Regions from separate parts of the Serratia sp. NFX21 genome, predicted to be linked through region 2. Evidence: predicted binding sites of a transcription regulator. Region 2 holds the regulator's gene; each other region holds the start of a gene.
What was found. The regulator sigma-54, encoded in region 2, starts transcription at its own class of promoters, with help from an activator protein. The targets are predictions, from matches to a motif close to GTTGGCACANNTTTCGCTNT.

Region 1: a site for sigma-54 is predicted at 5,499-5,518, ahead of ACNT1W_RS04485 (circularly permuted type 2 ATP-grasp protein). Genes of this name have one in related genera too.
Region 3: a site for sigma-54 is predicted at 5,120-5,139, ahead of hydN (electron transport protein HydN). Genes of this name have one in related genera too.

What each region holds. Positions count from the first base shown of each region.
Region 1 is NZ_CP183196.1:957,073-964,694, reverse strand. Features, by position in the region: gene pyrB (aspartate carbamoyltransferase) at 205-1,140, shown strand; gene pyrI (aspartate carbamoyltransferase regulatory subunit) at 1,153-1,617, shown strand; gene ridA (2-iminobutanoate/2-iminopropanoate deaminase) at 1,716-2,102, shown strand; gene ACNT1W_RS04490 (amino acid adenylation domain-containing protein) at 2,316-5,297, shown strand; gene ACNT1W_RS04485 (circularly permuted type 2 ATP-grasp protein) at 5,554-6,990, shown strand; gene ACNT1W_RS04480 (alpha-E domain-containing protein) at 6,984-7,622, shown strand, end outside.
Region 2 is NZ_CP183196.1:5,079,464-5,087,085, forward strand. Features, by position in the region: gene ACNT1W_RS23775 (calcium/sodium antiporter) at 1-121, shown strand, start outside; gene kdsD (arabinose-5-phosphate isomerase KdsD) at 142-1,128, shown strand; gene kdsC (3-deoxy-manno-octulosonate-8-phosphatase KdsC) at 1,146-1,700, shown strand; gene lptC (LPS export ABC transporter periplasmic protein LptC) at 1,697-2,275, shown strand; gene lptA (lipopolysaccharide ABC transporter substrate-binding protein LptA) at 2,244-2,783, shown strand; gene lptB (LPS export ABC transporter ATP-binding protein) at 2,790-3,515, shown strand; gene rpoN (RNA polymerase factor sigma-54) at 3,566-4,999, shown strand; gene hpf (ribosome hibernation promoting factor) at 5,023-5,310, shown strand; gene ptsN (PTS IIA-like nitrogen regulatory protein PtsN) at 5,474-5,935, shown strand; gene rapZ (RNase adapter RapZ) at 6,067-6,921, shown strand; gene npr (PTS phosphocarrier protein NPr) at 6,918-7,190, shown strand; gene ACNT1W_RS23830 (BglG family transcription antiterminator) at 7,246-7,622, opposite strand, start outside.
Region 3 is NZ_CP183196.1:3,036,795-3,044,416, forward strand. Features, by position in the region: gene hypF (carbamoyltransferase HypF) at 1-2,250, opposite strand, end outside; gene fdhF (formate dehydrogenase subunit alpha) at 2,350-4,506, opposite strand; gene hydN (electron transport protein HydN) at 4,518-5,060, opposite strand; gene hycI (hydrogenase maturation peptidase HycI) at 5,223-5,693, opposite strand; gene ACNT1W_RS14395 (formate hydrogenlyase maturation HycH family protein) at 5,686-6,102, opposite strand; gene ACNT1W_RS14400 (NADH-quinone oxidoreductase subunit B family protein) at 6,099-6,896, opposite strand; gene ACNT1W_RS14405 (formate hydrogenlyase complex iron-sulfur subunit) at 6,893-7,438, opposite strand; gene ACNT1W_RS14410 (NADH-quinone oxidoreductase subunit C) at 7,451-7,622, opposite strand, start outside.

The DNA.
Region 1 (7,622 bases), 1.1 Mb from region 2:
TATAATGCGCGACAATTTGCCAGGAGAAAGCATGAAAAACGACGCTTGTTTTGTTAGCCACAACCGACAAAACCGACTGCCAAGCGGCAGCCAACTGCCGTTGTTTCTCCTGTTGCTAAACCGATCGTTTCAAGCCCCTCGTTGAGGGGCTTTTTTTTGCCTGAAAAGTCCCGCGCCACGGGCACGAGTCGAGGAGAGTGAAAAATGGCCAACCCGCTGTATCACAAACATATCATCTCTATTAACGATCTCAGCCGCGAGGATCTGGAGCTGGTGCTGCGCACCGCCGCCAGCCTGAAAGCCAATCCACAACCCGAGCTGCTAAAGCACAAGGTGATCGCCAGCTGCTTCTTTGAAGCCTCTACCCGTACCCGTCTGTCGTTTGAAACCTCGATGCACCGTCTGGGCGCTTCGGTCGTGGGCTTTGCCGACGGCAGCAATACCTCGCTCGGCAAGAAAGGCGAAACCCTGGCCGACACCATCTCGGTGATTGGTACCTACGTCGATGCCATCGTGATGCGTCACCCGCAGGAAGGCGCGGCGCGGCTGGCAACCGAGTTCTCCGGCGGCATTCCGGTGCTCAACGCCGGTGACGGTGCCAACCAGCACCCGACCCAGACGCTGCTCGACCTGTTCACCATTCAGGAAACCCAGGGCCGCCTGAACAACATCAATATCGCCATGGTCGGCGACCTGAAATACGGCCGCACCGTACACTCGCTGGCGCAGGCGCTGGCCAAGTTTGAAGGCAACCGCTTCTTCTTCATCGCCCCGGACGCGCTGGCGATGCCGGCCTACATCCTGCAGATGCTGGAAGAGAAAGGTATTCAATACAGCCTGCACAGCAGCATTGAAGAAGTGGTGCCGGAGCTGGACATTCTCTACATGACCCGGGTGCAGAAAGAGCGCCTGGATCCTTCCGAATACGCCAACGTGAAGGCGCAGTTCGTACTGCGCGCGGCAGATCTGGCCGGGGCACGTGACAACCTCAAGGTGCTGCACCCGCTGCCGCGCATTGATGAGATCACCACCGACGTGGATAAAACGCCGTACGCCTACTACTTCCAGCAGGCGGGCAACGGTATTTTCGCCCGTCAGGCGCTGTTGGCGCTGGTATTAAACGCAGATTTGGCTCTTTAAGGGGGAACCGTCATGACTCACGATAACAAACTGCAGGTTGAAGCGATCAAGTGCGGTACGGTGATTGACCATATTCCGGCGCAGATAGGTTTTAAGCTGCTGACGCTGTTTAAGCTGACCGCCACCGACCAGCGCATTACCATCGGCCTGAATCTGCCTTCAGGCGAGCTGGGCCGCAAAGACCTGATCAAAATCGAGAACACTTTCCTGACCGAGCAGCAGGCCAACCAACTGGCGATGTATGCACCCAAAGCCACGGTTAACCGCATCGACAATTACGAAGTGGTGCGCAAACTGACCCTCAGCCTGCCGGACCATATCGACGGCGTGCTGACCTGCCCGAACAGCAACTGCATCAGCCGCAGTGAGCCGGTGTCCTCCAGCTTTAGCGTGAAATCCCGCGACGGCGACGTACATCTGAAATGCCGCTACTGTGAGAAAGAGTTCGAACATCAGGTAGTGTTGCAGGCAGACTGAGTCTGCGGTTTTCGCCGGGAGACGGCGCTGTTATTCTCCCGGCGACGCCCTATAATGGGGTTTCTGGATAGAACAACCCTCGATTATCAGGAGAAAAAATGCCACGTAACATTAGCACTGAACTCGCCCCGGCAGCCATTGGTCCTTACGTGCAGGGCGTTGATCTGGGCAGCATGATCATCACTTCCGGTCAGATCCCGGTCGATCCTAAAACCGGCGCCGTTGCCGACGACGTGGCCGCTCAGGCACGCCAGTCACTGGAAAACGTTAAAGCGATCGTTGAAGCTGCCGGCCTGAAAGTCGCCGACATCGTGAAAACCACGGTGTTCGTCAAAGACCTGAACGATTTCGCCACCGTTAACGCCGCTTATGAAAGCTTCTTCACCGAGCACAACGCGCCGTTCCCGGCCCGTTCTTGCGTCGAAGTGGCCCGTCTGCCAAAAGACGTGAAAATCGAAATCGAAGCCATCGCCGTTCGTCGTTAATTCCACGACCGCGCACGCGCCCAACGGTCAGCCATCGGCTGGCCGTTTTTATTTCAGGAAAATTATTATTCCAGTTATTTTATAAAGATAACCTCACTTTCAACACATTTACATTCCCACAATAAAAATGCATCTATAATTATTTTTCACCCGGCCGGGACATGACTCTTTGCAGTTTGTTAATCAGACTAATAATCTCAGGAGAATAACCCCATGGCTCAAAGCGTATTGGATTATTTTATCCAACAGGTGACCTATTCCCCCGAAGCGCTGGCGATCGTCAGTCACAATAAGCGCCTCACTTATCGGCAGTTGGATGACGCCAGTAACCAACTGTGCGGATACCTGCAACAGCAAGGCGTCCGCCCCGGTGACTGCGTGCCGCTCATAGCATTACGTACTGCAGAATTCCCGATCGGTATACTGGCCATCCTGAAAGCCGTAGCCAGTTATATTCCCATTGATGCCCGATATCCTGAAAAAAGAATTCAGGATATCCTCAGACAAAGCGCATCAAACACAATAATATTGAGCAACTTATCAATCGATCTTGCAATTAAATCCCCTGGCGTACAAGCCTTTGCCATTGATAATATTACCTCGAATGAACCGTTACCCTTTGAATTAATAAAACCGCAGGGTGATGAGACGGCCTATATTATTTTTACCTCCGGTACTACCGGCAATCCCAAAGGGGTCATGATTGCCCATCATTCACTGTTGAATATTGTCCTCTGGCATAACCAAAAGTTCGCCATGAACCACACAAGCCGTTCAACGCTGATAGCCGGTATTGGTTTTGACGTGGCGCAGTGGGAAATTTGGGCAGCGTTGACCAGCGGCGGTACGTTGTATTTGCCAGAGGAAGAGACCCGCTTGCAGCCTTCTGCCCTGCTCGACTTCTTCGCGCACCACCAAATCACCCATGCTTTTGTGCCCACAGTGTTGGTGGCTGAAATTGTCAGTGCGCCACAGCCGGAAAACCTGGCGTTGCGCTACCTGTTTACCGCAGGGGAAAAGCTCAACCCGGTCGATCTCAGCGGGGTGAGCTACCCGTTGGTGGATTACTACGGCCCGACAGAAGCCACCATCTTCGCCACCTGGAATTTGGTCAGTTGCGCCACACAACACGCTCCTGCCACTATCGGTCGGCCGGTGGCAGATACCGAGATATTCATTCTCGATGATAATCTGCAACCCGTCAGCGGGCAGCAACCCGGCGAGCTTTACATCAGCGGCAGTTGCCTGGCACGCGGCTATCTGAATGATTCGCCGCTCACCGCCGAAAAATTTATTACCCCCGCGCATTTTGCCGGAAAACGGCTCTACCGCAGCGGCGATCGGGCGCGCTGGCTGCCGGATCATCGTGTCCAGTTCCTCGGCCGTATCGACGACCAGATCAAGATCCGTGGTAACCGCGTGGAACTGGGCGAAATAGAAAGCGTCATGGCACAGGTGACAGGCGTGAAGGCCGCCGTTGCTGCCGTTACCCAGCCGCAGGATCCGGCTAACAAACAGATTGTGGCCTTTCTGGTGGCCGATCGGAACGACGCTGGGGTGATCGAACGCGTGAAGCAACATCTGAAAACCACATTGCCATCTTACTTCCTGCCCGCCGAGTACCGGCTGCTGGAACGTCTGCCGATCAACGCCAACGGCAAAACCGATAAGGCTGCGCTGCTGGCCCTTTCCCACGCGGATCAACCTCCGGCAGCAGAAACGCTGACCGGCAGCCGGCAGACCCTTGCCGCTATTTGGTGCCAGCTGTTGGGGACGGAGAATATCCGCGCCGAAGACAACTTTTTCGACATCGGCGGCCATTCACTGCTGGCGGCAAAGTTGGCGACGGCCATCGCCCAGCAAATTGGAGGGAAGGTTTATGTCCGCGATATTTATGAATACCCGACGATAAATCGTCTGGCGCAGGCGCTGGATGAACGCAGCGGCCATGCACTGCCGACGGTGGACAGCGAACCGGTGCGTGCTCTGCAGGACGACGTCTGGTTACCCGCAGACCTCACCATCAATCCGCATTACGACGTATGGCAGATAAGCTCGCCCAGGGCCATTTTGCTCACCGGTGCCACCGGGTTTATCGGTGCGCATCTGCTGGCAGAGCTGCTGACCACCACCCGTGCCGAGTTGTATTGCCTGGTGCGGGAGCGCAGCCGGATATCCCCGCAACAACGCCTCGACGAGATCCTGACTCGCTATCAGATTGCTTTATCCCCCGAGCAGCGCGGCCGCATCCATCTGATCCCCGGCGACGTGGCCGAGCATGATTTCGCCCTGTCACCTGAGCGCTACCGTGAACTCAGCCAGCAAGTCGATATCATTTATCATTCGGCAAGCGCGGTGAACTTTATCCAACCCTATTCTTATATGAAACGCGACAATGTGCAGGGGCTGCGCGAAATCATTCGCTTTGCCGCGCATCAGCGCACCAAACCACTGATGTTGATGTCGACGATTTCGGTCTATAGCTGGGGGCATCTGCACACCGGCAAACGGGTGATGCTGGAAAGTGACGACATCGACCAGAACCTGCCGGCGGTGATCACCGATATTGGCTACGTCCGCAGCAAATGGGTAATGGAAAAAATTGCCGATCTGGCGGCATCGCAAGGCCTGCCGCTGATGACCTTCCGTCTGGGGTACGCCACCTGCCATAGCCGCACCGGCGTCAGTGCCAGCTATCAATGGTGGGGGCGACTGGTGAAAACCTGTATTGCCAGTGGCACGCGGCCTGCGCTGCAGGATTTGCGCGAGGGCCTGACGACGGTGGACTATATGACCCAGGCCATTGCACATGTCAGCCGTAATCCGCTGGCTCTGGGGAAGAAATTCAACCTGATCCACCAGCACCGCAATAACCTGACGCTGCAGGACTTCTTCAGCCTGCTGGAGCGTGAATTTGGCTACCACTTCCATCCGCTGCCCTTCGATCAATGGCGGGCGCAGTGGGAACACAACGGCGATGCGCCGCTCTACCCGTTGCTCAGCCTGTTCAGGGACAATATGGTGAATGGACAATCGACGGTGCAGCTCTACCAAAACACCTACCAGTGGGATTGCAGCAACCTGCAGCATTTCCTGCAGCACAGCGGGATAGAAGAACCACACTTTACCCGGCAGGTGCTACTGAATTATCTGCAGCAGTCTATCGGCGCTCCACAGCCGTCATTGCAGGTTTGAACCTCAAGGCGGGCCCCTGTGGCCCGCCAGTGCACCAGTAGAACATTTTGCCCTTAGCGTTGCGCCATCAGCGGTCATAATTACCCCAGACGCGCCGCAGTTTTGCCCCGTTTTAAGGCAGCGTCCGGTTGGGTTGCACCCAAAGCGGGCCGTCTCCTGCCACAACCTGGCGTTTTCGCGCCATTATCGCCCCTTTATCACCTTGGCACATTTTATGCTGGATCCGTCTACAGCCTGCAATGTCGACGAGGTGACGATGCTAAATATCGATCTGTCCGCTTCACCGTTTTTTGATGAGATGCTTCTGGCTGAGGGTAAACACCGGGGTCATTACGAAGCTTACTGCCATTGGCTGCAACAGGCCGATCACAAGGCCATTCAGCGTAAAAGGGAAGAGGCTGCACTGCTGTTCCATCGGGTGGGAATTACCTTTAACGTTTATGGTGAGGATGATGGTGCCGAACGGCTAATCCCGTTCGACAGCGTGCCGCGCATCATTCCCGCCGGCGAATGGGCGATGCTCGATCGCGGCATCCGCCAGCGCGTCCAGGCGCTGAACGCCTTTCTGCACGATATTTACCATCAACAACATATTCTGAAAGCCGGGATCATTCCGGCGGAACAGGTGCTGGCCAACGATCAATATCAACCCTGCATGCAAGGGGTCGATTTGCACCGCAATATTTACGCGCACATTGTCGGCGTGGATATGGTGCGCGGCGGCGACGGCCAGTATTACGTGCTGGAAGACAACCTGCGCACCCCGTCCGGCGTGTCCTACATGCTGGAAAACCGCAAAATGATGATGCGCCTGTACCCGGAACTGTTCGCCCAGCAGCGTATTGCGCCGGTGGAACGCTACCCGTCGCACCTGCTGCAAACCCTGCGTGAAAGCTCGCCGATTAACGATCCGACCGTGGTGGTGCTGACGCCGGGCCGCTTTAACAGCGCCTATTTCGAGCACAGTTTCCTGGCGCAGCAGATGGGGGTTGAACTGGTGGAAAGCGCCGATCTGTTCGTCAAGGATGGCGCGGTGTTTATGCGCACCACCGCCGGGCCTTGCAAGGTGGACGTGATCTATCGGCGGGTAGACGACGCCTTCCTCGATCCGCTGGCGTTCCGCCCGGACTCGATGCTCGGCGTGCCGGGGCTGCTGTCGGTATATCGCACCGGTAACGTGGTGCTGGCCAACGCCATCGGCACCGGCGTGGCCGACGACAAGTCAATCTATCCGTACGTACCGGAGATGGTGCGCTTCTATCTGCAGGAGGAGCCGATCCTCAACAATGTGCCGACCTGGCAATGCCGTCATAAAAATGAGCTGTCTTACGTGCTGGCCAATCTGGAACAGATGGTGGTGAAAGAGGTTCACGGCGCCGGCGGCTACGGCATGCTGATCGGCCCGGCTGCGACCAAAGACGAAATCGCTCACTTCCGTACCCTGCTGCTGGCCAAACCGCACAACTATATTGCGCAAAACACGCTGGCACTGTCGACCTGCCCGACCTTCGTCAACGACGGCCTCGCGCCGCGGCATATCGATCTGCGGCCGTTTGCCCTCAGTGGTGCGGAAATTCGCCTGGTGCCCGGCGGCCTGACGCGCGTGGCGCTGGCGCAAGGCTCGCTGGTGGTCAACTCGTCGCAAGGCGGGGGAACCAAGGATACCTGGGTGTTGGAGGACGACGCATGCTGAGCCGAACTGCCAGTGAACTCTATTGGATGGCCCGCTATCTGGAGCGGGCAGAAAGCATCGCCCGGGTACTCGACGTCACCAACAAGTTATCGATGATGCCGATCCGTGACAGCGAAGATCAGGATCTGCAGGTGCCGCTCAATCTGACCAGCACCGGGGAGCTGTATGCCGCAGCCTATCCCGACCTGACCATGGCCAATCTGGTCAGTTTTTTTGCCCTCGACAGCCGCAACCACAGCAGCATTTACAGCTGTTTGCAGATGGGCTGGAACAACGCTCACGCGGTACGCGGCAGCCTGTCTTCCGAGGTTTGGGAGTGCATTAACTCCACCTGGATCGAGATGAAGCTGATCCGTCGCCAGGGCATTGGCTCGGTGGGGGCCGATGCTTTCTTCGACTGGGTAAAAGAACGCTCACACCTGTTTCGCGGTGCCATGTTCGGCACACTGCTGCGCAGCGACGCCATGTGCTTTATTCGCCTCGGCACCCTGCTAGAACGGGCCGACAGCACCGCCCGCTTGCTGGGGGTGAAAAACGCGCTGATGGACAGCGACGGCGACCCGGTACGCGAGTATTACCGCATGGATACGCTGCTGCGGGCGGTCAGCGCCCGCGAAGCCTATCACAGTATC
Region 2 (7,622 bases):
CACCGCCTTGTGCGTTGGGCGTAAACATCGCATCGGTCATCTGGCAGGGGCTCTGTTATTATGTGGCTTTATTGCGTATCTTGCGGTGCTGTTTTTTAACCCTTTCAGTACTTTCGGCTAAACCGACGAGCGGGAATGAGTATGTCGAACATTCAGTTGCAACCAGGCTTTGATTTTCAGCAGGCAGGCAAAGAAGTGCTGCAGATTGAGCGTGACGGGCTGGCTCAGCTCGATCAATACATCAATGCAGACTTTACCCGCGCCTGCGGGTTGATCGCCGAATGCACGGGTAAAGTGGTGGTGATGGGCATGGGCAAATCCGGCCATATCGGCTGCAAGATTGCCGCCACCTTCGCCAGCACCGGCACGCCTTCGTTCTTTGTCCACCCTGCGGAAGCCAGCCACGGTGACCTGGGCATGGTGTCTGCACAGGATATTGTGCTCGCCATCTCCAACTCCGGCGAGTCCAACGAAATCCAGGCGCTGATCCCGGTATTGAAGCGCCAGCAAATCCCGTTGATCTGCATGACCAACAACCCGGAAAGCTCGCTGGGCAAAGCGGCGAATATTCACCTGTGCATCAAGGTGCCACAGGAAGCCTGCCCGCTCGGCCTGGCACCGACCACCAGCACCACCGCCACCCTGGTGATGGGCGATGCGCTAGCCGTCGCCCTGCTGAAAGCCCGCGGTTTCACGCCGGAAGATTTTGCGTTGTCACACCCTGGTGGCGCTCTGGGCCGCCGACTGCTGCTGCGCGTGAGTGATATCATGCACAGCGGCGATGAAATTCCCCACGTCAGCGCCGATGCATCACTGCGCGACGCGCTGCTGGAAATCACCCGCAAAAATCTGGGCATGACGGTCATCTGTGACGATCTGATGAAGATCGCCGGTATCTTTACCGATGGTGACCTGCGCCGGATTTTTGATATGGGTATCAATCTCAACGAGGCCAGGATCGTCGATGTCATGACGCTCGGTGGCGTGCGAGTGCGTCCGAACCTGCTGGCTGTTGACGCGCTGAACCTGATGCAGCAACGTCATATCACCTCAGTGCTGGTTGCCGATGGCGACCAGTTGCTGGGTGTGGTACATATGCATGACATGCTGCGCGCCGGCGTCGTTTAATTATGGAAGAGAACTCAATGAGTCTGGTTGAAACCTGCTACGGGCCTGTAGAACAAGACGTCATGGCGCGCGCCGGTAAAATCCGCCTGCTGATTTGTGATGTCGATGGCGTGCTGTCAGACGGCCTGATTTTCATGGGCAACAACGGTGAAGAACTAAAAGCGTTTAACGTACGCGACGGTTACGGCATTCGCTGCCTGAAAACCTCGGATATTGAAGTGGCAATTATTACCGGCCGCTCCGCCAAGCTCCTGGAAGACCGCGCAAATACCCTCGGTATTACCCACCTTTATCAGGGGCAATCCGATAAGCTTTTGGCCTTCCGCGAACTGTTGGATACACTGTCGCTAACGGCAGATCAGGTAGCCTATATCGGCGACGACCTGATCGACTGGCCGGTGATGGCCCAGGTTGGCCTGGCGGTCGCGGTAGCAGATGCACATCCTCTGTTGCTGCCACGAGCCCACTATATTACCCGCATTGCCGGCGGCCGCGGTGCGGTGCGCGAGCTGTGTGACATTATTCTTTTGGCTCAGAACAAGCTGGAGGACGCCAAAGGGCTGTCGATATGAGTAAAACCAAACTTTGGATCACCATCCTGCTGGCGGTGATCGCATTGGCGCTGATTGGCTGGAACATGACGGATGTCAATGATGATGCCATGCCGGGACCGGCTAACAGTAAAGACCCGACTTATCAGAGCCAGCACACGGTCACCATAGTGTACAATCCGACCGGCAAGCTGAGCTATAAGCTGGTGGCGGAAGACGTAAAGTACTATGAGGCCGACGAATTAAGCTGGTTTACCCAGCCGGTGATGACGCTGTTTGATGAAAACGCGGTGGCCACCTGGTCAGTTCGCGCCGATCGCGCCAAACTGACTAAAGACCGGATGCTGTATCTTTACGGCCATGTCGAGGTGAACAGCCTGACCACCACCTCACAGCTGGAAAAAATTAAAACAGACAATGCTCAGGTGAACCTGGTGACCCAGGATGTGGCTTCGGATGACGAAGTGACGCTCTATGGGACGAACTTCACCTCTAACGGCATGAAAATGCGTGGGAACCTGCGGGCCAAAACCGCTGAGCTGATTGATAAGGTTAAGACCAACTATGAAATTCAGAACCAACAAACCAAGCCGTAATTTGTTGATCGGCAGCTTGATTTTGGCCGCCAGCGCACCCGCCTGGGCGCTGAAGTCCGACTCCAGCCAACCGGTAAGCATTGACTCACTGAAACAGTCTCTGGATATGCAGAGCAACGTCAGCACCTTTACCGATAACGTGGTGATCAAGCAAGGCACTATCGATATCAAGGCAGACAAGGTTGTGGTGACCCGTCCGGGCGGCGATCAGAACAAAACTTATATCGAAGCCTTTGGCAATCCGGTGACCTTCTATCAGATGCAAGACAGCGGCAAGCCGGTGAAAGGCCACGCGCAGAAGGTCCGTTACGATGTGGCGTCGCAGTTGGTGACCCTGACCGGGAATGCCTATCTGGAACAGCTCGACAGCAACGTAAAAGGCGATCGCATCACCTATCTGGTGCAACAGCAGCAAATGCAGGCGTTTAGCGACAAAGGCAAACGCGTGACTACGGTTCTGGTACCGTCGCAGTTGCAAGACAAAAACGGGCAAAAGAAGAGTAACTAATCACTTATGGCTACACTCATCGCAGAAAACCTGGCGAAAGCCTACAAGGGCCGCAAAGTTGTTGAAGACGTCAGCCTGAAAGTGAAATCCGGCGAGATCGTCGGCCTGCTGGGGCCAAACGGCGCCGGCAAGACCACCACCTTCTACATGGTGGTGGGTATCGTTCAGCGTGATGCCGGGCGTATCGTGATTGACGAAGAAGACATCAGCCTGCTGCCGCTGCACGCCCGTGCGCGCCGTGGCATCGGTTATTTGCCGCAGGAAGCCTCTATCTTCCGCCGCCTCAGCGTGTATGACAACCTGATGGCCGTGCTGGAGATCCGTGAAGATCTCAGCAGCGAGCAGCGAGCAGACCGTGCGGTAGAGCTGATGGAAGAATTCCATATCTCCCACCTGCGCGACAACCTGGGCCAGGCGCTGTCCGGTGGTGAACGCCGCCGCGTCGAGATCGCCCGCGCGCTGGCCGCGAATCCGAAATTCATCCTGCTGGATGAACCGTTCGCCGGGGTTGACCCGATTTCCGTTATCGACATTAAAAAAATTATCGAGCACTTGCGTGACAGCGGCCTGGGCGTGCTGATCACCGACCATAACGTGCGCGAAACGCTGGACGTGTGTGAACGCGCCTATATCGTCAGCCAGGGCAAACTGATTGCCCACGGCACGCCGGATGCTATTCTGGCCGATGAGCAGGTGAAACGCGTTTATCTGGGCGAAGAATTCCGCCTCTGAGTGCCAGCGCGTCCTGATGGACGACTGTTAACGGAAGTAGACTGAAGATTATGAAGCAAGGTTTGCAACTCAGGTTTAGCCAACAACTGGCCATGACCCCCCAGCTCCAGCAGGCTATCCGCCTGCTGCAGTTGTCCACGCTTGAGCTCCAGCAGGAGATACAGCTGGCGTTAGAGAGCAACCCATTGCTTGAACAGAGCGACCTGCACGAAGAAGTCGACGCCAAAGAAACTGTCGAAACCGAAGGTTTGGATACCCGCGAGGCGTTGGAACAAAAGGACATGCCCGAAGAGCTGCCGCTCGACGCCACCTGGGACGAAATTTACACCGCCGGTACGCCGTCCGGTACCCGCACCGATTACAGTGACGATGAGCTACCGGTTTATCAGGGCGAGACCACCCAGACCCTGCAGGATTACCTGATGTGGCAAGTGGATCTGACGCCGTTTTCCGACACCGATGCCGCTATTGCCACCTCAATCGTCGACGCCGTTGACGACACCGGCTATCTCACCGTGCCGCTGGAAGACATTCTGGAGAGCCTGGGTGACGATAATGTGACAATGGACGAAGTCGAAGCGGTATTGAAGCGCGTACAGCGTTTTGATCCAGTTGGCGTCGCCGCGCGCGACCTGCGCGATTGTCTGCTGGTTCAGCTTTCCCAGTACGCTAAAGACACGCCCTATCTGGCTGAGGCACGCCTGATCATCAGTGAGCATCTGGACCTGCTGGCTAACCACGACTTTCGCAGCCTGATGCGAACAACGCGCTCAAAAGAAGATACACTGAAAGAAGCGATGTTGCTGATCCAGTCATTGGATCCCCGTCCGGGTCAGTCGATCAACACCGGCGAATCCGAGTATGTGATCCCGGACGTGCTGGTGCGCAAAGTGCAGGATGTCTGGACGGTCGAGCTTAATAGCGACAGCATTCCACGCTTGAAGATCAACCAGCAGTACGCCGCGATGGGCAATAGCGCACGTAACGACAGTGACGGGCAGTACATCCGCAGCAATTTGCAGGAAGCGAAATGGCTGATCAAAAGTCTGGAAAGCCGAAACGACACTCTGCTGAAAGTTTCGCGCTGCATCGTCGAGCAGCAACAGGCGTTCTTTGAACAGGGCACAGAATTTATGAAGCCCATGGTGCTGGCAGATATTGCCCAGGCCGTGGAGATGCATGAATCGACAATTTCACGCGTGACCACGCAGAAGTTTTTGCACAGTCCGCGCGGCATTTTCGAATTGAAATATTTCTTCTCCAGCCATGTGAATACCGACAGCGGGGGCGAAGCTTCCTCTACGGCGATCCGGGCAGTGGTCAAGAAAATGATCGCGGCGGAAAACCCCGCCAAACCGCTCAGCGACAGCAAGCTGGCCACCCTGCTCTCCGACCAGGGGATCATCGTGGCGCGGCGTACCGTCGCCAAGTACCGAGAGTCTTTGTCCATCCCGCCGTCCAACCAGCGTAAACAGTTGGTTTGACCTCTATTGAGAAGGAAGACATTATGCAGCTCAACATTACCGGACACCACATCGAAATCACCGAACCTTTGCGCGAGTTCGTGAACACCAAGTTCGCCAAACTCGAACAGTATTTTGATCGCATAAATCAGGTGTATGTCGTACTTAGTGTGGAAAAAGTGCAGCAGATTGCGGAAGCGACGGTGCACGTGAATGGAGGCGAGTTGCACGCCACCTCGGAAGACGAGAACATGTATGCTGCAATTGATAGCCTGATCGACAAACTGGCGCGTCAATTGAACAAACATAAAGACAAACTGAAACAACACTGACATTCTGGGCCGTTTCCGTCAGCGGGTACGGCTCAAACGTAGCCTCGGCCATCGGCGCGTTACCTGTATGGGTATCGCGCCGATAAGCCATCAAGGGTTAAACAAGGCGAAAAATCACCTCACAAGCCTCCTGCTTGCTGGTGTGGTTTTAAGTGAAGATGAGATGAACAACGAAACAATGCAATTAAGCTCGGTGTTAAACATCGAGTGCACCAGAAGCTCCGTCCATTGCACCAGCAAGAAACGGGCTTTGGAAATTATCAGCGAACTGGCCGCAAAACAGCTCAACCTGTCATCACAGGTAGTATTTGACGCGGTTCTCACCCGCGAGCGCATGGGCAGTACCGGTATCGGCAATGGTATCGCTATTCCCCACGGCAAACTGGAAGAGGACACACTGCGGGCCGTTGGCGTGTTTATCCGTCTCGACCAACCTATCGCCTTTGACGCCATTGATAACCAGCCGGTCGATCTGCTGTTTGCCTTACTGGTACCTGCCGACCAATGTAAAACCCATTTGCATACTCTGTCGCTGGTCGCCAAGCGCCTGGCCGACAAAACCGTATGCCGCCGCCTGCGTGCGGCGCAAAGTGACGAAGAGCTTTACCAAATCATCACCGAGTAACGCCCGGCTGGCGTGACTTCCAGCCCGGATAACGATACTGTTTAGCCACGATGGATCCCGGTTCGGACAGGGATCCTAAAGTTTCTAACGGTGGCGATAAACGCCACTGAGATGCCAGGGGGAGTTGCCACATGGTGCTGATGATTGTCAGCGGCCGTTCCGGTTCAGGGAAATCCGTCGCCTTACGGGCGCTGGAAGACATGGGTTTTTACTGCGTTGATAACCTGCCCGTGGTACTGCTGCCGCAGCTTGCCAATACGCTGGCGGAACGCAATAGCTCCGCTGCGGTAAGCATCGACGTACGTAACATGCCGGAATCGCCGGAAGTGTTTGAATATGCGATGACTCAACTGCCGGACAGTTTTTCGCCGCAGTTGCTGTTCCTCGATGCCGATCGTAATACGCTGATTCGCCGCTACAGTGATACTCGCCGTCTGCACCCGCTATCGAGCAAGAACCTGTCGCTGGAAAGCGCCATCGATGAAGAGAGCGACCTGCTTGAGCCACTGCGCTCCAGGGCCGATCTGATCATCGATACCTCAGAAATGTCAGTGCATGAACTGGCCGAAATGCTGCGTACCCGCCTGTTGGGCAAACGCGAGCGCGAACTGACCATGGTGTTCGAATCCTTTGGTTTCAAGCACGGTATTCCAATCGACGCCGATTACGTGTTTGACGTGCGCTTCCTGCCTAACCCGCACTGGGATCCGAAACTGCGCCCAATGACCGGTCTGGATAAACCCGTCGCCTCGTTCCTCGATCGCCACACCGAAGTGCACAATTTTATCTACCAGACCCGCAGCTATCTCGAACAGTGGTTGCCAATGCTGGAAACCAACAACCGCAGCTACCTGACGGTCGCCATTGGCTGTACCGGCGGTAAGCACCGTTCAGTCTACGTGGCAGAACAGCTGGCCGACTACTTCCGCTCACGCGGCAAAAACGTGCAGTCGCGCCACCGCACGCTGGAAAAACGCAAACAATGACGGTCAAACAAACGGTTGAAATCAAAAACAAGCTGGGGATGCACGCGCGCCCGGCGATGAAGCTGTTTGAGCTGGTGCAGAGCTTTGATGCCGAGGTGATGCTACGCAACGACAGTGGCACCGAGGCCGAAGCCAGCAGCGTGATTGCGCTGCTGATGCTGGACTCCGCGCAGGGCCGTCATATCGAAGTGGAAGCCACCGGCCCGGATGAAGCGAAAGCACTGGCGGCGGTGATCGAACTGATCAATTCCGGTTTTGACGAAGACTAAAGAGTCAGGTGCGCTACATGCAGCGCACCTACTTTACAACACATCATTCCTGCAGCTAGATCCTACTTAAACAGTCCAGCGCCACCGCCTTGAAGCTGTCGAAATTATCACTGCCCAACAGGCGACTCATCGAACGTTCGCGCACAAAGGTGACGAACAGATCGTAGATTGCCATCGCCTCTTCGTAATCGCTCTTGCTGATCGCCAGCAGGAAAATCACGTGGGCAATTTCACCTTCACCCCAGGGCACCCCCTGTGGCGCCAGCAGCGTCACCACGACGGTTTTTTTCGCCAGCAACCCCAGCGAGTGCGGCAGCGCGATCCCTTCACCCAGCAGGGTAGAAACAATCGCCTCGCGCTCTACCACTGAAGGGTAAAAATCTTCGCCAACATAGCCTTCTTGCTCAAGCTGGCGGCACACCTGCTGGAATA
Region 3 (7,622 bases), 2.0 Mb from region 2:
AGCGACCAGCGCCTGGCCCAGCGCCAGCCCGCCATCACCTGCAGGCAGTTGCTGTGGCAGCAGTATCTGCAAAGGGGCCAGATGGTGCTGCAGGCGTTGACGCAGCAGGCGGTTATGCAGCACGCCGCCGCTCAACGCCACATGGCCAATGCCATACTGCAGGGCAAAATGCTTGGCCAGACTGGCAAAACCCTGCGCCAGCGCATCGTGAAAGGCCCAGGCCTGTTGCGAGGCAGGCGCTTGCCAGGCCAGCCAGCGTTGCCAGAACGCGGCAAGATCAAATTGCTCGCCTGTCAGTGACAATGTCACGGGGTGTGGGCAAGGCCCACTTTGGTGCGCCAGCGCTTCAAACCGGCTGGCCGCTTCGCCTTCCCAACTTTGTTGTGTCGGAGCACAGCCCAGGGCGGCAGCGGCGGCGTCAAACAAGCGGCCACAGGAGGAGGCCAGCGGGGTATTAATACCGGCCTTAATCGCTTGCAGCAACGGTCGCCATGGGGAAGCCAACAGCCGTTCGGCCTGAGGGTAGCTTTGCCAGTCCGGTACGAAGCGCGCGAAGTGCGCCAACTGATTGCGCCAGGGTTGCTGAGCCGCAAGATCGCCACCTGGCAGCGCCACCGCGGGCAATCCCCCCAGATGACGACAGCGGCGGTAATCAACCAGCAGACACTCGCCACCCCACAGAGCGCCGCCCTGACCATAACCGAGACCATCCAGCGCCAGGCCGATCACGGCACCGCCTTCCAGTGGCCAACGGTGCTCGGCCAGGCAAGCAGCCAGATGCGCATGATGATGCAGCACCGGGGTCACCGGCAGTGACTGCCGGGCCGCCCATTGGTGGCTGACATAACCGGGATGGGCATCGCTGGCCAGCCGCTGCGGCTGGCAATGGTATAACCCGGTGAAGTGCCTGATGGCCTGTTGCCACTGTTGCTGAATATCCTCTTGCTCCAAATCGCCAAAGTGCGGGCCGAGCAGGGCCTGATTTCCCTGAACCAGGCAAAAGGTATTTTTGCGATCGCCGCCTACCGCCAACAATGCCTGCTGAGCAGGGAAACCGGGCGGTAGCGGCAGGGCGTCGGGAACGAACCCGCGCGCTCGGCGCAGCATTTCATGGCCTTTGGGGAGCAAACGCACCAGCGAGTCGTCTGCGCGTTGCAAGATCTCGCGATCGTGCATTAGCCACAGATCGGCAATGTCGACCAAATCAGCCAATGCCTGCTCATTGGTTAACGCCGGAGCACGGCCAGCGGCATTGCCTGAGGTCATCACCAGGGGGCGCTGTATCGCCTGCATCAATAAATGTTGAATCGGGTTGGCAGGCAACATCAGGCCGACTTCATCCAACCCCGGAGCCACGGCGGCAGACAGCGGCGAGTAAGGGGATTGGGGGACCAGCACCACAGGCGCGGCGGGTGAAGTTAACAATGCCTGTAATTGCGCCAGGCTAACGCCACTTACGCAGCGTACCAGCCAGCCGGCATCCGGCAGCATCACCGCCAGTGGTTTGCCCGGCCGCCGTTTACGCAGGCGCAGCCGTTCGACGGCCTGAGTGTTGGTGGCGTCGCAGGCCAGGTGAAAACCGCCCAGGCCTTTGATCGCCACAATCTGCCCGGCAGCCAACGCAGCAACGGCCTGTTGCAACGCTTCATCCCCCTGATGCTGCGGCTGCCCTGGCGCCAGACAGCTAAACAGCTGTGGGCCGCAATCGCTACAGGCCACCGGTTGGGCATGAAAACGTCGGTCCTGCGCAGAATGGTATTCCCAGGCGCAGTGCGGACAGAGAGTGAAGGGCGCCATGCTGGTTGCCGGGCGATCGTATGGCATGGCGCGAATAATGGTAAAGCGCGGGCCGCAATGGGTGCAGTTGATAAAGGGATAACGGTAACGCCGATCCTGCGGATCGTTCATTTCCCGCAAACACTGTGGGCAGGTCGCGGCATCCGGCACGATCTGGGTTGCCATGGCGCCACTTTGGCTGGGGCGGATACTGAAATCGGTGGGGGCTTGCAACCAGGTAAACGAGCGCTGCTGAATGCGTTCGATTTGTGCCAACGGCGGCGCCTGGTGATGTAATACGTGCAGGAGTATCTCAAGATCGACAGGTTGCACCAGGCGAATTTCCACCCCGGCGCTGTCGTTCCAGACTTCACCACGCAGGTTGAGCTGTTCGGCCAGTTGCCAGACAAAAGGCCGGAAGCCGACGCCCTGTACCTTGCCGCTGATGCGCAGCAGTAATCCTGAATGGGACACTTTTTATTACTCTCTGTGGTTTTTGTAGGGGCGCTGTATGCTGCGCCCGGGTGAATCGGGGCGAATTTCTTCGCCCCTCTACAAAGTGACAGTGCAACTTTACATCACATCTTCTGCTGCGCGACGCAGGCGGGCCTTCATATCGCTGTAGCTCTGTTGCGCGTAGTTTTCCGCCCAGTGCTGATCGCTAATTGCCGCCAGTTTTACCGCGCAGTATTTGGTTTCCGGAGTTTTGGAGATCGGGTCCAAATTCTCCTGGGTCAGCTCGTTACAGGCACCGATCCACCACTGGTAGGTCATATACACCGCGCCCAGGTTAATACGTTCGTTATAGTTGGCACGGCTGATCACCTTGCCACGGCGCGAGCTGACCCACACCAGTTGCTGATCGGCAATACCCAGCGCCTCGGCGTCCTGCGGATTGATCTGCACAAAGCCGGGTTCATCCGCCAGGGTTTGCAGCGCGGCACAGTTACCGGTCATAGAGCGGCAGGAGTAGTGGCCGACTTCACGCACGGTACAGAGCACCAGCGGATAATCTGCATCCGGCACTTCCGCCGGAGCACGCCAGGTGGTGGCGAACAGCTGGCCTTTACCGGTCGGGGTGGTGAACTGGTTGCCCTGATACAGGTAAGGGGTGCCCTGACTTTCCAGCGTGGTACAAGGCCATTGCACATGGCCCAGCTCACCCATTTTTTCGTAGGTGGCCCCATAAAACAGCGGGCAAAGCTCACGCATTTCATCCCAGATTTGCTGGTTATCGTCGTAATGCATCGGATAGCCCATCTCGGTGGCCAGCAGGCTGATGATCTCCCAGTCGCGTTTGACGTTGTACTGCGGTTCAATGGCCTTCTCGAAACGCTGGAACCCGCGATCTGCACAGGAGAACACGCCGCCATGCTCACCCCAGGAGGTGGCAGGCAGGATCACGTCCGCCTGTTCAGCGGTTTTGGTCATAAAGATGTCTTGCACTACCACAAACTCCAGCGCTTCGAACGCGCCGCGCACCAGGCTCAGATCGGCTTCGGTCTGTAATGGATCTTCCCCCATGATGTAGTAGGCCTTCACTTTGCCTTCGTGCACCAAATGCGGGATCTCGGTGATGCGGTAACCGACTTCCGGGTCCATCCTGGCGGCGTCAATGCCCCAGGCGGCGGCGAACTTGGCGCGTACCGCGGCGTCAGTGACCGCCTGATAACCTGGGAACTCATTAGGCAGCACGCCCATGTCGCAGGCACCCTGAACGTTGTTCTGCCCACGCACCGGGCCAACCCCCACGTTGGGCCGGCCCAGATTACCGGTCAGCAAGGCCAGACTGGCGAGCCCTTTGACCACGTCGACCGCCTGACCGAACTGGGTGACTCCCATGCCCCACATGATGGTGGCGGAAGGGGCACTGGCGTAGGTGCGCATCGCCTGGCGAATTTGCTGGGCGCTGACGCCGGTCAGCTGTTCTACCGCTTCCGGTGCGTAATCCGCTAACTGCTGGCGGTAAGCCTCGAAACCTTCGGTGTATTTCGCCACGTAGTCGCGGTCATACAGATTTTCTTCAATCAGCGTATAGGCGAAGGCATTCACCAGCGCCATATTACAGCCGTTTTTGATCTGCAAATGCTGGTCGGCAATGCGCGCGGTTTCGATACGGCGCGGGTCGCAGACGATAATTTGCGCGCCTTTCTCTTTGGCCTTCAGCACCCGGCGAGCCACAATAGGATGCGAATCGGCACAGTTGTAACCGATGACCAGCAGGCATTTGGAGTTTTCGATATCGCCAATCGAGTTACTCATCGCGCCGTTGCCCAGCGTGGCCTGCAAACCCGCTACCGACGGACCATGACAGACGCGGGCGCAGCAGTCGACGTTGTTGGTGCCGACGACCGCACGGGCAAACTTCTGCATCACGTAGTTGGTTTCATTGCCGGTACCGCGTGAAGAACCGGTGTGCATGATGGCGCTAGCACCGTGCTTATCCTTGATCTGCTGTAGCCGCTGTGCGGTGTAGCTAATGGCCTCATCCCAACTGACGGCCTCAAACTTGCCGCCTTTTTCACGGCGGATCAGCGGCTGGCTCAGACGCGGGGTCAGCAGTTTGGTATCGTTGAGAAAGTCCCAGCCGTAATAGCCTTTCAGGCACAGTTCGCCCTGATTGGTCACGCCGTCAGCCGCCTCGGCGCGGATGATTTTTCCGTTGTCGACCACCAGTTTCATTTTGCAGCCTGCACCGCAGTATGGGCAGACGGTTGTGATTTTTTTCATCGGTTCAGTTCCTAAAACAGTGACGACAGGGTGTCGAGCGCGGCGCGACGGCGTTTCTCGGCGTTCATTTCTTGCAGCATGTTGCGATCCACACAGTGCAACGCATTGGTCGGGCAGGTTTGCATACAGGCCGGGCCGCTATCACGACCGATGCACAGGTCGCATTTATGGGCTTCGGCTTTCTCGGTGGTGGCACTCATCACGGCGCCGTTCTGGCGGACAACAGGGCGGGTGATCACTTCCATCGCGCCGTAGGGACAGGCCACCACGCAGGTTTTGCAGCCGATGCAACGCTCCTGCATCACCAGCACCATGCCGTTGGTACGGCTGATCGCCCCATTGGGGCAAACGTTGGAGCAAGGGGCGTCCTCACACTGGCGGCACAGCACGGCGGTGCTGACATTAACGCCTTTGATCACATGCAGACGTGGGGCGAAGCTGGCGGCATTGAGCGCTGAAATGTCCTGGCTTTCGCTGTGCGCCATCACACAGGCAATTTCGCAGGTACGGCAGCCGATGCATTTCTTGGGATCGGCGATGATAAACCGGTTCATCAATAACTCCTGAGTTACCCTTCATCCGGGTATGACTATGGATAGGTTGTGCCTTGGGTTACGCATAAAGCGTGCCAACCCTGAAAATCAAATAAAAGCAGAGGGTTAGCCTGAAGCTGACGAAGTGACCGACGGCATCTCGACACAAATGACGATGCGGCGTCAGACATTCGTCACCACCAGTGGCGGGTAACCGCCATTTATTGGCCAGTCATGTAGCCGCTGGTGCAGGGTGGTCACCGCACGGCGTACCGCGGCGCCGATCGGGTAGTAAAACGCCACCACCTCAGGCTGAATGCCGATAAAGGTGATTTCCGGCACCGTTTCGCGCAGTTGGTCGATCAGGAAATTCAGCGGCAGGTTATGGGTGGTCATGATGAACATGTCGGCAATGTCTTTTTCATCGATCACCCGGGTTTCTCCCGCAGCCAGCCCCATGTCGGTGGCATCGACAATCACCAGCCGCGCAGGGCGCAGTTCGCGGATATGCCCAATGTCATTTTCCGGTGCGGCTCCGCCGTCGATCACCGTCCAGCCGGCGGGGGGATTGCCGGCACAGAGCTCCGCCAGTAGCGGGCCGGCGCCGTCATCGCCCATCATGCAGTTGCCCACACACAATAAAACGTCAGTCATCATGCCTCCGGACCATCAGGTAGATGGCGGGTTCGTTTTCAATCGACTGCAGCAGGGCGATCAACTGTTGGCTCCAGTCTTGCTGTTGGGGGTCCATTTGCGGGGCGGCAGCGCTTAACGCGGTGGCCAGCAGGTGGGTATGGCTACTGTCGATACAGATTTCACCGAAGCGATCGACCCCTTCCAGCTTGCGCCGGGCGGTGCTGGCCGCGGGCAGTTGTTGTACCCAGGCGCGGAAACCGGCCAGCGGGCAGCTGAGTTTGGCTTCCAGACAGTCGATGACGCCAAGATGGTGGCCAATCGCCAGGCTGTAATAGATCACCTCCTGGGCTTTCGGCGGGGCCTTTTTCTCTTGCACGAATTTGCGGCTCAGGGAGTAGAACACCACCTGGGCATGGGAGTGGCTCATAGTCGCAGTTCCCCCCGCAATACCCGTTGATAGATCCCCAGCAGGTTGCCGACAATCTCGCTTAAACGCATATCGTCCTGCTGTTGCAGGTAGGCGCTAATGCGCTGTTCGACCGGCAATGGGCTGTCTGCGGCCAACAGTTGCATAAACTGGTCGGCGATCTGGCGGCCATAGCGATAACCGGCCATCCGCCGGGCTTCGCGATCCAGCAGCACCCGCAGCGGCTGAGGTAATGCCGGGTGCAACAGGCGGGTGGCCTCGCCCTGGGTTTCGTCATGCTGATGGCCTTTGATTTTCTGATCCAACAGGCCGAGTGCCATGGCAAAGCCATAAATGGTGGCGGCCGGCGTCGGGGGGCAGCCGGGGATATAGACATCAACCGGTACGATGCGATCGGTGCCGCCCCATACGCAGTAGAGATCGTGGAAAATGCCACCGCTGTTGCCGCAGGCACCGTAAGAGATGCTGATTTTCGGATCGGGCGAAGCCTGCCAGGCGCGGATCGCCGGGATACGCATGGCGCGGGTGACAGCCCCGGTAAACAGCAAAATATCGGCATGACGGGGTGAAGGAACCACTTTGATACCGAAGCGTTCGGCGTCGAACAACGGGGAAACGGCAGCAAAAATCTCAATTTCGCAGCCATTGCACCCGCCGCAGTCCACGCGATAAACATAGGCCGAGCGGCGGATATCCTGCAGTAAGGTGGTTTTCAGCTTGGCGATACTTTCGTCGAGGGTGATCGGCACCGGCAGGCCATTTTCGTCGCGTGGGCCAATCAGTGGCGGATTCATGAGATGATCTCCCGGGTCAAATGGCGGCCAACGTCAATGCGATCGGCCTGAGTCAGGTTTTGCTGTTGCTTGCACGCCGGGCAGGTTTCAAACTGCGTACGGCGCGTGGCGGTTTCTGTACTGCTTAGCCCGAGTAGCGCCATGGCATAGTCAATTTCCTTCTGCGACGCATAGGCTTTGCCGCATTGACGGCAATGGCAGATGGCAAAGTCGGCCTGCTCGTATAAGTCTTCTTTACGCCACACTGCCAGCTCGAACTGCTGTGAAAGCCGGATGGCGGCGGTGGGGCAAACTTCTTCACAGCGGGCGCAGAAGATGCAGCGCCCGAGAAACAGCTGCCAGCGCACCGTGCCACGGGTCAGATCGGTGGTCATACTCAACGCATTGGATGGGCAAGCGTTGGCGCAGGCCCCGCAGGCAATACATTGCTGTGGGTTGTATTCGGGCTTGCCACGAAAGTTGGGGTCTACAACCAACGGCTGGCTCGGATAGGCGACGGTGGCCGGGCCGGTTTTCAGCACTTTTTTAATCAGTTTCAGCATGATGGGCTCCGGTTAGAACGGTTTGTTTTTCCGTTCGATGCCATAACGCTCAATCTCTTTGTACGGCACTATGATGGACTGGCGCTTGCGCACGTCGACGATGGTCATGCGATCGGTACAGGAATAGCAGGGATCCAGGCTGCCGATGATCAGCGGGGCGTCGGAAACCGTGTTGCCGCGCAGC